2 regions of the Gallaecimonas zhanjiangensis genome follow, and region 2 is predicted to be linked to the other one. Evidence: riboswitches for the same ligand, from Rfam matches in the RefSeq annotation. Region 2 holds a riboswitch; the other holds the start of a gene.
The links. Region 2 has a riboswitch for lysine ahead of lysC (lysine-sensitive aspartokinase 3). Riboswitches for the same ligand answer to the same signal wherever they lie in the genome.
Positions count from the first base shown of each region.

Region 1: it holds a riboswitch for lysine, as region 2 does, so the genes downstream of both, AC22G1_RS12355 (Na+/H+ antiporter NhaC family protein) here and lysC (lysine-sensitive aspartokinase 3) in region 2, are expected to answer to the same signal.

Region 1 covers NZ_CM172603.1:2,587,553-2,591,962, forward strand. Annotated here, with positions in the region: gene proB (glutamate 5-kinase) at 1-800, opposite strand, end outside; gene AC22G1_RS12350 (thymidine kinase) at 843-1,424, opposite strand; gene AC22G1_RS12355 (Na+/H+ antiporter NhaC family protein) at 1,425-2,894, opposite strand; lysine riboswitch at 2,939-3,115, opposite strand; gene AC22G1_RS12360 (electron transfer flavoprotein subunit alpha/FixB family protein) at 3,197-4,123, opposite strand; gene AC22G1_RS12365 (electron transfer flavoprotein subunit beta/FixA family protein) at 4,123-4,410, opposite strand, start outside.
Region 2 covers NZ_CM172603.1:1,406,059-1,410,468, forward strand. Annotated here, with positions in the region: gene rimK (30S ribosomal protein S6--L-glutamate ligase) at 1-597, opposite strand, end outside; gene AC22G1_RS06585 (LOG family protein) at 733-1,296, shown strand; gene lysC (lysine-sensitive aspartokinase 3) at 1,323-2,669, opposite strand; lysine riboswitch at 2,735-2,905, opposite strand; gene rnt (ribonuclease T) at 2,971-3,642, opposite strand; gene AC22G1_RS06600 (flagellar protein MotY) at 3,748-4,410, shown strand, end outside.

The DNA.
Region 1 (4,410 bases), 1.2 Mb from region 2:
GCAAGGATCCATTGCTTGCGATTTTCCAGCGGATCGTCGATGGCGCTAAAGCGGGTGCCAACCCGTTCACCCTGCACCAGGCGGCGGATCACATCCGGCCCCTGGCCACTGGCGATCACCACGGTAATACCGGCCCGGCGCGCCACGTCGGCCGCTTGCAGCTTGGTGGCCATGCCGCCGGTTCCCAGCCCCGAGACGCTACCCCCAGCCAGCCGGTGCAAGGTGGCGTCGATGGTCTTGACCTCTTGTATCAGCTCGGCATCGGGGTTGGCACGGGGGTCTGCGGTAAAGAGACCCGGCTGGTCGGTAAGCAGCATCAGCAGCTCCGCCTTGGCCAAAATAGCCACCCTTGCTGACAGGTTGTCGTTGTCGCCCACCTTTATCTCGTTGGTGGCAACCGCATCGTTCTCGTTGATAAGGGGAATAACGCCGTGGCTGAGCAAGGTGCCGAGGGTGTCGCGGGCATTTAAAAAGCGCTCGCGGTCTTCCAAATCGGCCCGGGTCAGCAGCATCTGGCCGACGTTAAGGCCATAGAGCCCAAAGAGGTGTTGCCACAGATGCACCAACTGGCCCTGGCCGATGGCCGCCAGCATCTGTTTATGGGGAAGATCGGCCGGCAGATCCGGAAACCCCAGCAGCTCGCGGCCGGCAGCCACGGCGCCGGAGGTGACCACAATCAGCTTATGGCCGGCCTTTTGCAGCAGGGCGCATTGGCGCACCAGCTCCACCATGTGGGCCCTGTCCAGGTGCTGGGCACCGGCGGTCAGGACACTGGTCCCCAGTTTGACAACAACGATCATCAGGCAGCTTCCGAGACAATAAAGCCCCGTTATACCTGCGCCTCAGGGCCTTGCCAATGCCTCGATATAGTGTTTTCGGCACACCGACACGTAGCGGTCGTTGCCGCCTATCTCCACCTGGGCCCCTTCCTTGATGGGCTGGCCGTCAATGCCGACCCGCAGCACCCGGTTGGCCTTGCGGCCACAGTGGCAAACGGTCTTGAGCTCCACCAGCTTGTCGGCCCAGGCCAGCAGGTACTGGGCGCCTTCAAAAAGCTCGGCCCGAAAATCGGTACGAAGACCAAAGGCCAGCACCGGAATGCCGAGCTCGTCGACAATGCGGCAAAGCTGCGCCACCTGGGCTTTGGTCAGAAACTGGGCTTCGTCCAGCAGCAGGCAGTGAAAGCGTTGGGTATGGGAAAGCCCCAGCACCTCGGCAAACAGATCGCTCTTGTCGTCAAAGATCTGGGCTTCGCTTTCCAGGCCGATGCGGGAGCTGATAACGCCCTTGCCGCTGCGGTCGTCCACCGCGGCGGTGTAGAGGAGCGCGTTCATGCCGCGCTCCTTGTAGTTGTACGCCGACTGCAGCAACGACGTGGATTTCCCGGCATTCATCGCCGAGTAATAGAAATAAAGCTGGGCCATTTAGACTTCCTGTTTTTTGGGCGCCAGTGTACCCCATCCCCCCAGCAGCGTCACCGCTACCACCAGGGCGGCCAGCAGCGCGCCCCACAGCGCCCAAAGGGGGAGCGCCAGGGCGCTAAGGCCATAACCGAGAACACAAAGCCCGGCGGCAAGGCCAGCGTAGGGCAGCTGGGTCAGCACATGGTCCATGTGCTCACACTCGGCCCCGGCCGACGACAAAATGGTGGTGTCGGAGGCCGGTGAGCAGTGGTCGCCAAAGACGGCGCCGGAAATAACGGCGCCCAGCGCCATGGGCAGCATGGCAGGCTCCACCAACTGGCCGGCCAGCGGCAGCATGATGCCAAAGGTGCCCCAGCTCGAGCCAGTGGCAAGGGCCATGACCATGGCCACCACAAAGAGCGCCAGGGGCATCCAGGGGCCGACCGAGGCCGCCTCGATAAGGGAGGCAAGGTAGCGGCCCACCGCCACATCCTTCATCACCGCCGCCAACAGCCAGGCGCTCAGCAACAGGTAAATGGCCGGCAGCATGGTCTTGGCCCCTTGCCAAGCGGTGGCAAGGCGATGGGTCTTTTGCTTGAAAAAACTCCAGGCAAGCGCCGGCACGGCGCCAAGCACCAGCGACAAACCCACGTTGGTGTTTTCAAGGGCGGCGATGGCTGAGAACGGCCCGCTGCTGGCAAGGGCGCCGGTGATAAAAAGCGCGGCCAGCGTCACCAGTATCAAGGCCAGTAGCGGCCCCAACAGCGGCATCAGCTGGCCCTTGGCTGCCTTTACCTCGGCAACGGCACCCGGCCTTGCCTTGGCCTTTTTCATGGCGCCCAGATCCCAGTCAAACCAAGCCGTTATCAGCACAATGGCCAGCGCCAGCCAAGGGTAAAAAGCGGCCTGGCTCATGTCCACAAAAAGCCCCATGGGGCTTGCCGCCATAGGCGCCAGCAAGGAGAGCATAAAAGCGCCCCAGGACGAGAGCGGCATCAGCGCGCAGACCGGCGCCGCGGTTGAATCAATGTAATAGGCCAAGCGCTCGCGGCTCAGCCGGTAGCGGTCGGCCAGTGGCCGGGTGGCCTGCCCTACCGCCAGGGCGTTGAAGTAATCGTCGATGAAAATGGCCAGGCCCAGGCCAACGCTCATCAGGCTGACCCCACGGCGGGTGGCGATGCGGCTGGCGCAGGCTTCGGCAAAGGCCTGGGCGGCGCCGCTTGCCTGCAACAGCCGGGACAGCGCCCCAAGCATCAGCAAAAAGCCCACGACTTGCAGCGTCCACCAGCTGATGCCGCCGTCGTAAAACAGCGCCAAGGCCTTGCCAGCAAGATAGCGAGGCGCATCCAGGCTACCGGCCAACAGCCAGGCACCGGTGGCCGAGCCCAGCAGCAGCGACAACAAAATGCGCCGGGTGGCCAAGGCCAGCCCCAGGGTCAACAGGGTGGGTAACAGCGCGAGGGAGGATTGGGAGAGATCGTTTAAGTCCATGGAATTTCCAAAAATTCCCATGGAGAACCACAAAAGGAGCCAGGGCCTTCGGTAGCGCTCCATAGTGATTGTTCAAACTATGGCAGTGACGCAGCTTTCGCTTACGGCACCAGCCGGGCGGCTTGATATCGGCCCGACTTCGGCGTACTGACCTTTTGCCGGGGATCTTGGGCATCACCCTCCCCCCGGCGACTCTTCCAGGACGCACCTCTACTTGGCGGCGCGTACTCTGGCAGGGGCGGTAAGTGATTGCAAACAAAAAGTGCGCCACCAGGGCGCACTTTTTAGCCGAAGGCGCGGGCTCAGAGCTTGCGGGTCAGCTCCGGCACCAGCTCGAACAAATCCCCCACCAGGCCGTAGTCGGCCACTTGGAAGATGGGCGCTTCCGGATCTTTGTTGATGGCGACAATGACCTTGGAATCCTTCATGCCGGCCAGGTGCTGGATGGCGCCACTGATGCCCACGGCGATGTACAAGTCCGGCGCCACTATCTTGCCGGTCTGCCCCACTTGCCAGTCGTTGGGCACAAAGCCTGCGTCAACCGCGGCCCGCGAAGCGCCGATGGCGCCGCCCAGTTTATCGGCCAGGGCTTCGAGCATTTTGAAGTTGTCGCCGCTTTGCAGACCACGGCCGCCAGACACCACCACCCGGGCGCTGGCCAGCTCCGGGCGCTCACTCTCGGTAAGCTCGGCGCTGACAAAGCGGCTGCGGCTGTTGTCCTGGCCGGCGGCCAGGTTCTCAACCGGGGCGCTGTTGGCGCTGCCGGTGGCCTCAAAGGCGGCCGGGCGTACCGTCACCACTTTGATGGGGTCAAGCGCCTGGACAGTGACAATGGCGTTACCGGCGTAGATGGGGCGCCGGAAGGTATCGGCGCTTTCTACGGCGACGATATCGGAGATCTGCGCCACATCCAGCAAAGCGGCAATACGCGGCATCAGGTTCTTGCCGGTGGTGGAGCTGGCCGCCACTAGGTGGCTGTAAGCCGGCGCCAGGGCCACCAGGGTTTGGCTCAGGCCTTCTGGCAGCGGATGCGCAAAACGCGCCTCATCCAGCACCAGGACTTTGGCGACACCATCAAGTTCAGTTGCAGCACGGATAACCTCCTGACACTGATGGCCGGCCACCAGCAAATGAATATCGTCGCCCATGGCAAGGGCAGCGCTCAGCACCCGCGCCGTTTCGGGCTTGAGGTGTTTGTTGTCGTGTTCAGCAATGACCAGAATGCTCATCAGATCACCTTCGCTTGGTTACGCAGTTTATCCACCAGGGTATCGACCCCATCTAGGATCTCCCCGCCTTGGCGCACCGCAGGCGCCGCGACCTTAAGCACCTTCACCCGAGGCGCCAAATTCACCCCAAGGGCGGTGCCGTCCAGCACGTCCAGGGGTTTGCGCTTGGCCTTCATGATGTTGGGCAAGGTGGCGTAACGGGGCTCGTTCAGGCGAAGATCGGTGGTCACCACCGCAGGCAGAGCCACGGCGATGGTTTCCAGGCCGCCGTCCACTTCCCGGGTGAC
Region 2 (4,410 bases):
CGCCACCACTTTGTCGCCCACCACGATGCAGCGGATGTCGGCGCCGCCGGCTTCCTTGATGTATTCCTGCACCAAAAAGCGGCCGCCAAGGCTACGGAAGGCCTCGATGGTACTTTCGGCCGCTTTGCGGGTTTCGGCCAATACCACCCCTTTGCCCTGGGTGCTTTCCAGCAGCTTTACCACCAGCGGCGCGCCGCCCACCATTTCGATGAGGTCGTCGGTGGCTTTGGTGGAGTGGGCAAAGCCGGTGATGGGCAGGCCGATGCCTTTGCGGGCCAGCAGTTGCAGGCTGCGCAGCTTGTCGCGGGAGCGGGAGATGGCTACCGATTCGTTAACGCAGTACACCCCCATCATCTCGAACTGGCGCACCACGGCGGTGCCGTAAAAGGTGACCGAGGCGCCGATGCGGGGAATGATGGCGTCGGGGTTTTCCAGCTCTTTGCCGCCGTAGTGAATGCTGGGCCTGTGGGAGGCGATATTCATGTAGCAAAGCAGGTGGTTAAGCACCTGCACCTCGTGGCCCCGGCTTTCGGCCGCTTCCACCAGGCGACGGGTAGAATACAGATCAGTGTTTCGGGACAGGATGCCGATCTTCATGGTAATTCCCTGATAAAGTAGGGGAACCGGTCGGGCACTTACGGGCAGTGGGCGGCCGGAAAAAGGTGCTGCATCATATAGCAGTGTTGAACACTAACCTAGTGGATCTCGACGACTTTTTAAACCGGAGCAACCATGGAAACTGTAGCGGTATTTTGCGGTTCCAGGCCGGGGGTTAACCCTCTGTTTAAAAGCGCGGCCAGGGCCCTGGGCCAATGCCTGGCCGAGCGCAATATTACCTTGGTGTACGGCGGTGGCCGGGTGGGGTTGATGGGCACCGTGGCTGACGCAGTGCTGGAAGCCGGCGGCAAGGCCATCGGCGTTATTCCCCAGGCACTGGTCGATAAAGAAGTGGGCCACAAGGGGCTGACCGAGCTGCACATCGTGCGCGACATGCACGAGCGCAAGGCGATGATGGCCCAGCTCTCCGGCGGTTTTATCGCGCTGCCAGGGGGCGCCGGTACCCTTGAGGAAGTGGCCGAAGTGTGGACCTGGGCCATGCTTGGCTACCACCACAAGCCCATTGGCCTTTTAAACCTGGCCGGCTTTTACAACCCGCTGATCGCCCAGTCGCAAAACTATGTGAACGAGGGCTTTTTAGACGAGCGCCACCACCAGATGCTGATAGTGGAAACCGAGCCCGGCGCCATGCTTGAGCGCTTTTTGGATTACCAGGCCCCCGCCTCCAAGTGGGGCTAAAAAACGCCCCTTTCGGGGCGTTTTTGCTATGAGGCCGCTGCGATTTTAAGGCGCTCAAACAGCCGCTCATGGAGCCGGGCAATGGCCTGTGGGCCGTCTTTTTCTTCCACCAGCAGGCACAGGTTATGGGGGCTGGCGCCGTGGCAGATCAGCGGCACATTGATGTTACCTAGGGCATCGAACACCTCGGCCGCCACCTTGGGAGTGGTGTTGAGGTTGTCGCCCACCAGCGCCACCAGTGCCAGGCCTTCTTGTACTTCAATGGTGCCAAGGCTTTTCAGCTCTTCCAGCACGCTCTCATCCAAGGCCTGTTCCGAGCCGCGCTCGTCGAGGGTCAGGGCGATGGAGATCTCGGAGGTGGTTACCAAATCCACCGAGATCTGGTGCTTGGCCAGCAGGGTAAAGGCGCGGGCCAAAAAGCCGTAGCTGTAGAGCATCTCGGGGCTGGTTATTTTCAACAGGGTCTGGTTTTTACGCAGCGCCAGGGCCGCGTAGCGGCGCTCGCCGGTCACTTCACGGCGGATAACGGTGCCGCCGGAGGCGTCCAGGGTGGAGCCGATAAACACCGGAATATCGTGGCGCATGGCCGGCCACAGGGTTTTGGGGTGCAATACCTTGGCGCCAAAGGTGGCAAGCTCGGCGGCCTGGGCAAAAGACAGCTCCGCCAAGGGGCGGGCCTTGGGGGCCAGGCGCGGGTCTGTGGTGTACAGGCCTTTGACGTCGGTCCAAATCTCAACCCAGTCGGCATCGGCCCCTTCGGCCAGCAGCGCCGCGGAATAATCGGAGCCGCCGCGGCCAAGGGTGGTGAGATTGCCGTCGATATCGGCGCCGACAAAGCCTTCGGTTACTAGGATTTCGCCTTGATGGTCGTTAAGGGCGACCTGCACTTGTTGGCGGGTGCGGGCGACATCGGGCTCGGCGTGGCCGAACTGGCTGTCGGTGGCGATCAGGAAACGGGCCGGTAGCTGCACGGCCGGCATACCCAGTTGGCGCAGGCGCTCGGCAAAAAACAGGCTGGAAAAACGCTCGCCCAGCGACAATAACTGGTCGCGGGCCTGGCCGGTGCAGGGGCCGGAGGCGTCCAGTTCTTCCATCAGGGTCCAGTATGTGGCCTTAAGGGCATCGGGCTCGCCCAGGGCGTCGAAGAAATGCTGCTCGCGGTCGCGGATAAGATTACGGAAATTTTCGGCGGTGGCGCTGTCCTTGGCTTGGCTCAGGCCAACCAGGGCATTGGTTACACCGGCAGCGGCGCTGACCACAACGATACGGGATTCGGGTTGATTGGCTACCAGTTGGGCGCTGCGGCCCTGGGCATCGTAGTCAGCAACGGAAGTGCCGCCAAATTTCAGTACGCGGCTAGCGGGGATGTTCATAGCTCTCCTTGAATTCAAGCAAAGAGAGCGCCTGGGACCGGCAGACAACAAAAGACGAGACTGCTTGTACCAGAAGCGCTCCACCAACAGGTGACAGTCAACAGGATTCAACCTGTCTGACCGATGACAGTGCGCGCCCCCGCGCAAGATCATCTCGGCGTTTACCCCCTGGCCAGCCGTCTAAGGGAAAGGGCCCCTCGTGCTGGTTACCTGGAAAACGCACCTCTTCTGGTCCTAAAAAATTCAGGACGGCGGCAGTTTTTCAAAATGCGCCGGCAAGATCAAGCCCTCGGCTGCATTTTTATTCAGCGCTGTCGTCGCTGTCTGGTGCGTTTTGTGCTTCCGATTCTGGTGCCGGCAAAGGCCAGCCCCCCAGGGCTTGCCAGCGGTTGACGATATGGCAAAACAGCTGGGCGGTGCGCTCGGCGTCGTAGTCGGCGGCGTGGGCCTCGGCGTTGGAGAACTCCAGCCCGGCAGCGACGCAGGCCTTGGCCAGCACCGTTTGGCCAAGGGCCAGGGCCGCCAGGGTGGTGGTGTCGAAGCTCACAAAGGGGTGAAAGGGCGAGCGTTTTTGGTTGGTCCGCTCGATGACGGCGTTAAGAAAGCCAAGGTCAAAGGCGGCATTGTGGCCCACCAAAATGGCCCGCTGGCAGTCGGCGGTCTTCATGCGCTTTCGCACCTGCTTGAAGATGTCTTTGAGCGCTTCGTCTTCGTCCACCGCCAGGCGCAACGGGTGCCAGGGGTCGGTGATGCCGGTAAATTTCAGCGCGGCGTCTTCGAGATTGGCCCCTTCAAAAGGCAAGACATTGTGAAAAAGCGTCTCGACGACGAAAAAACGCCCCTGGGCGTCTACATCTATAAGGGTGGCCGCAATTTGCAACAGGGCATCGGTCTTGGCATTGAAGCCGGCGGTTTCCACATCGATGATCACTGGGTAAAAACCGCGGAAACGCTGACTAAGAGTTGTTGACATGGAATACTGTGACTAGTGGCCGGGGGGTCATTATGACAAAAGCGGGCAAATCCCTAAAGTTGCAAAAAGATCTGCCGACACAGTAGTAGAGGTAGGGGAGAGTCTATGCTGTCCAAGTCTTTACACATCACTGCTGTTGCTGCACTGGTTATCCTGGCCGCCCAACCGGCGCCTGTGGATGCCGGCGTACGCTACTACGCAGCCAGCCTGGGCCAGTCCCAATGGCAGGTAACGGCGTCAAACCCGTTGCAATGCCGGCTGGAACACCAGATCCCCAATTACGGGGTAGCGGTGTTCAGTGCCCGTGCCAGCCGCAAGGAAAACCTGCAGTTTGCCATGGCGCTTAAAGACGGCCCCAGCCAACGCACCGTTGCCACCTTGGCAAGTGTTCCCCCCGTTTGGCAACCAGGCCTCAAAGCCGAACCCCTGGGGCAGGTGTCGCTTTACCCGCGCTACCCGGCGGAAGTAACAGACGACAGAGCCTGGGACATGCTCTCTGAGCTGGACGCCGGCCGTTTCCCCACTTTGACCTACCCTGATCGCCTGGGCCGCAACAAGGTGTCGGTGGCGCTGTCTTCCGGCAACTTCAAAAAAGGCTACGAGGATTTTGTCTCTTGCCTGGGCGGCCTGCTGCCGGTGAGCTTTGAAGACATCTCCTTCTCGGTGCTCAACTACAAGAAAAATTCCTCGTCACTGACCGAAGAATCATTGGCGCGCCTGGATTTGATTGGCCAGTATCTGGCCAACGACAACCATTTTTCCAGCATC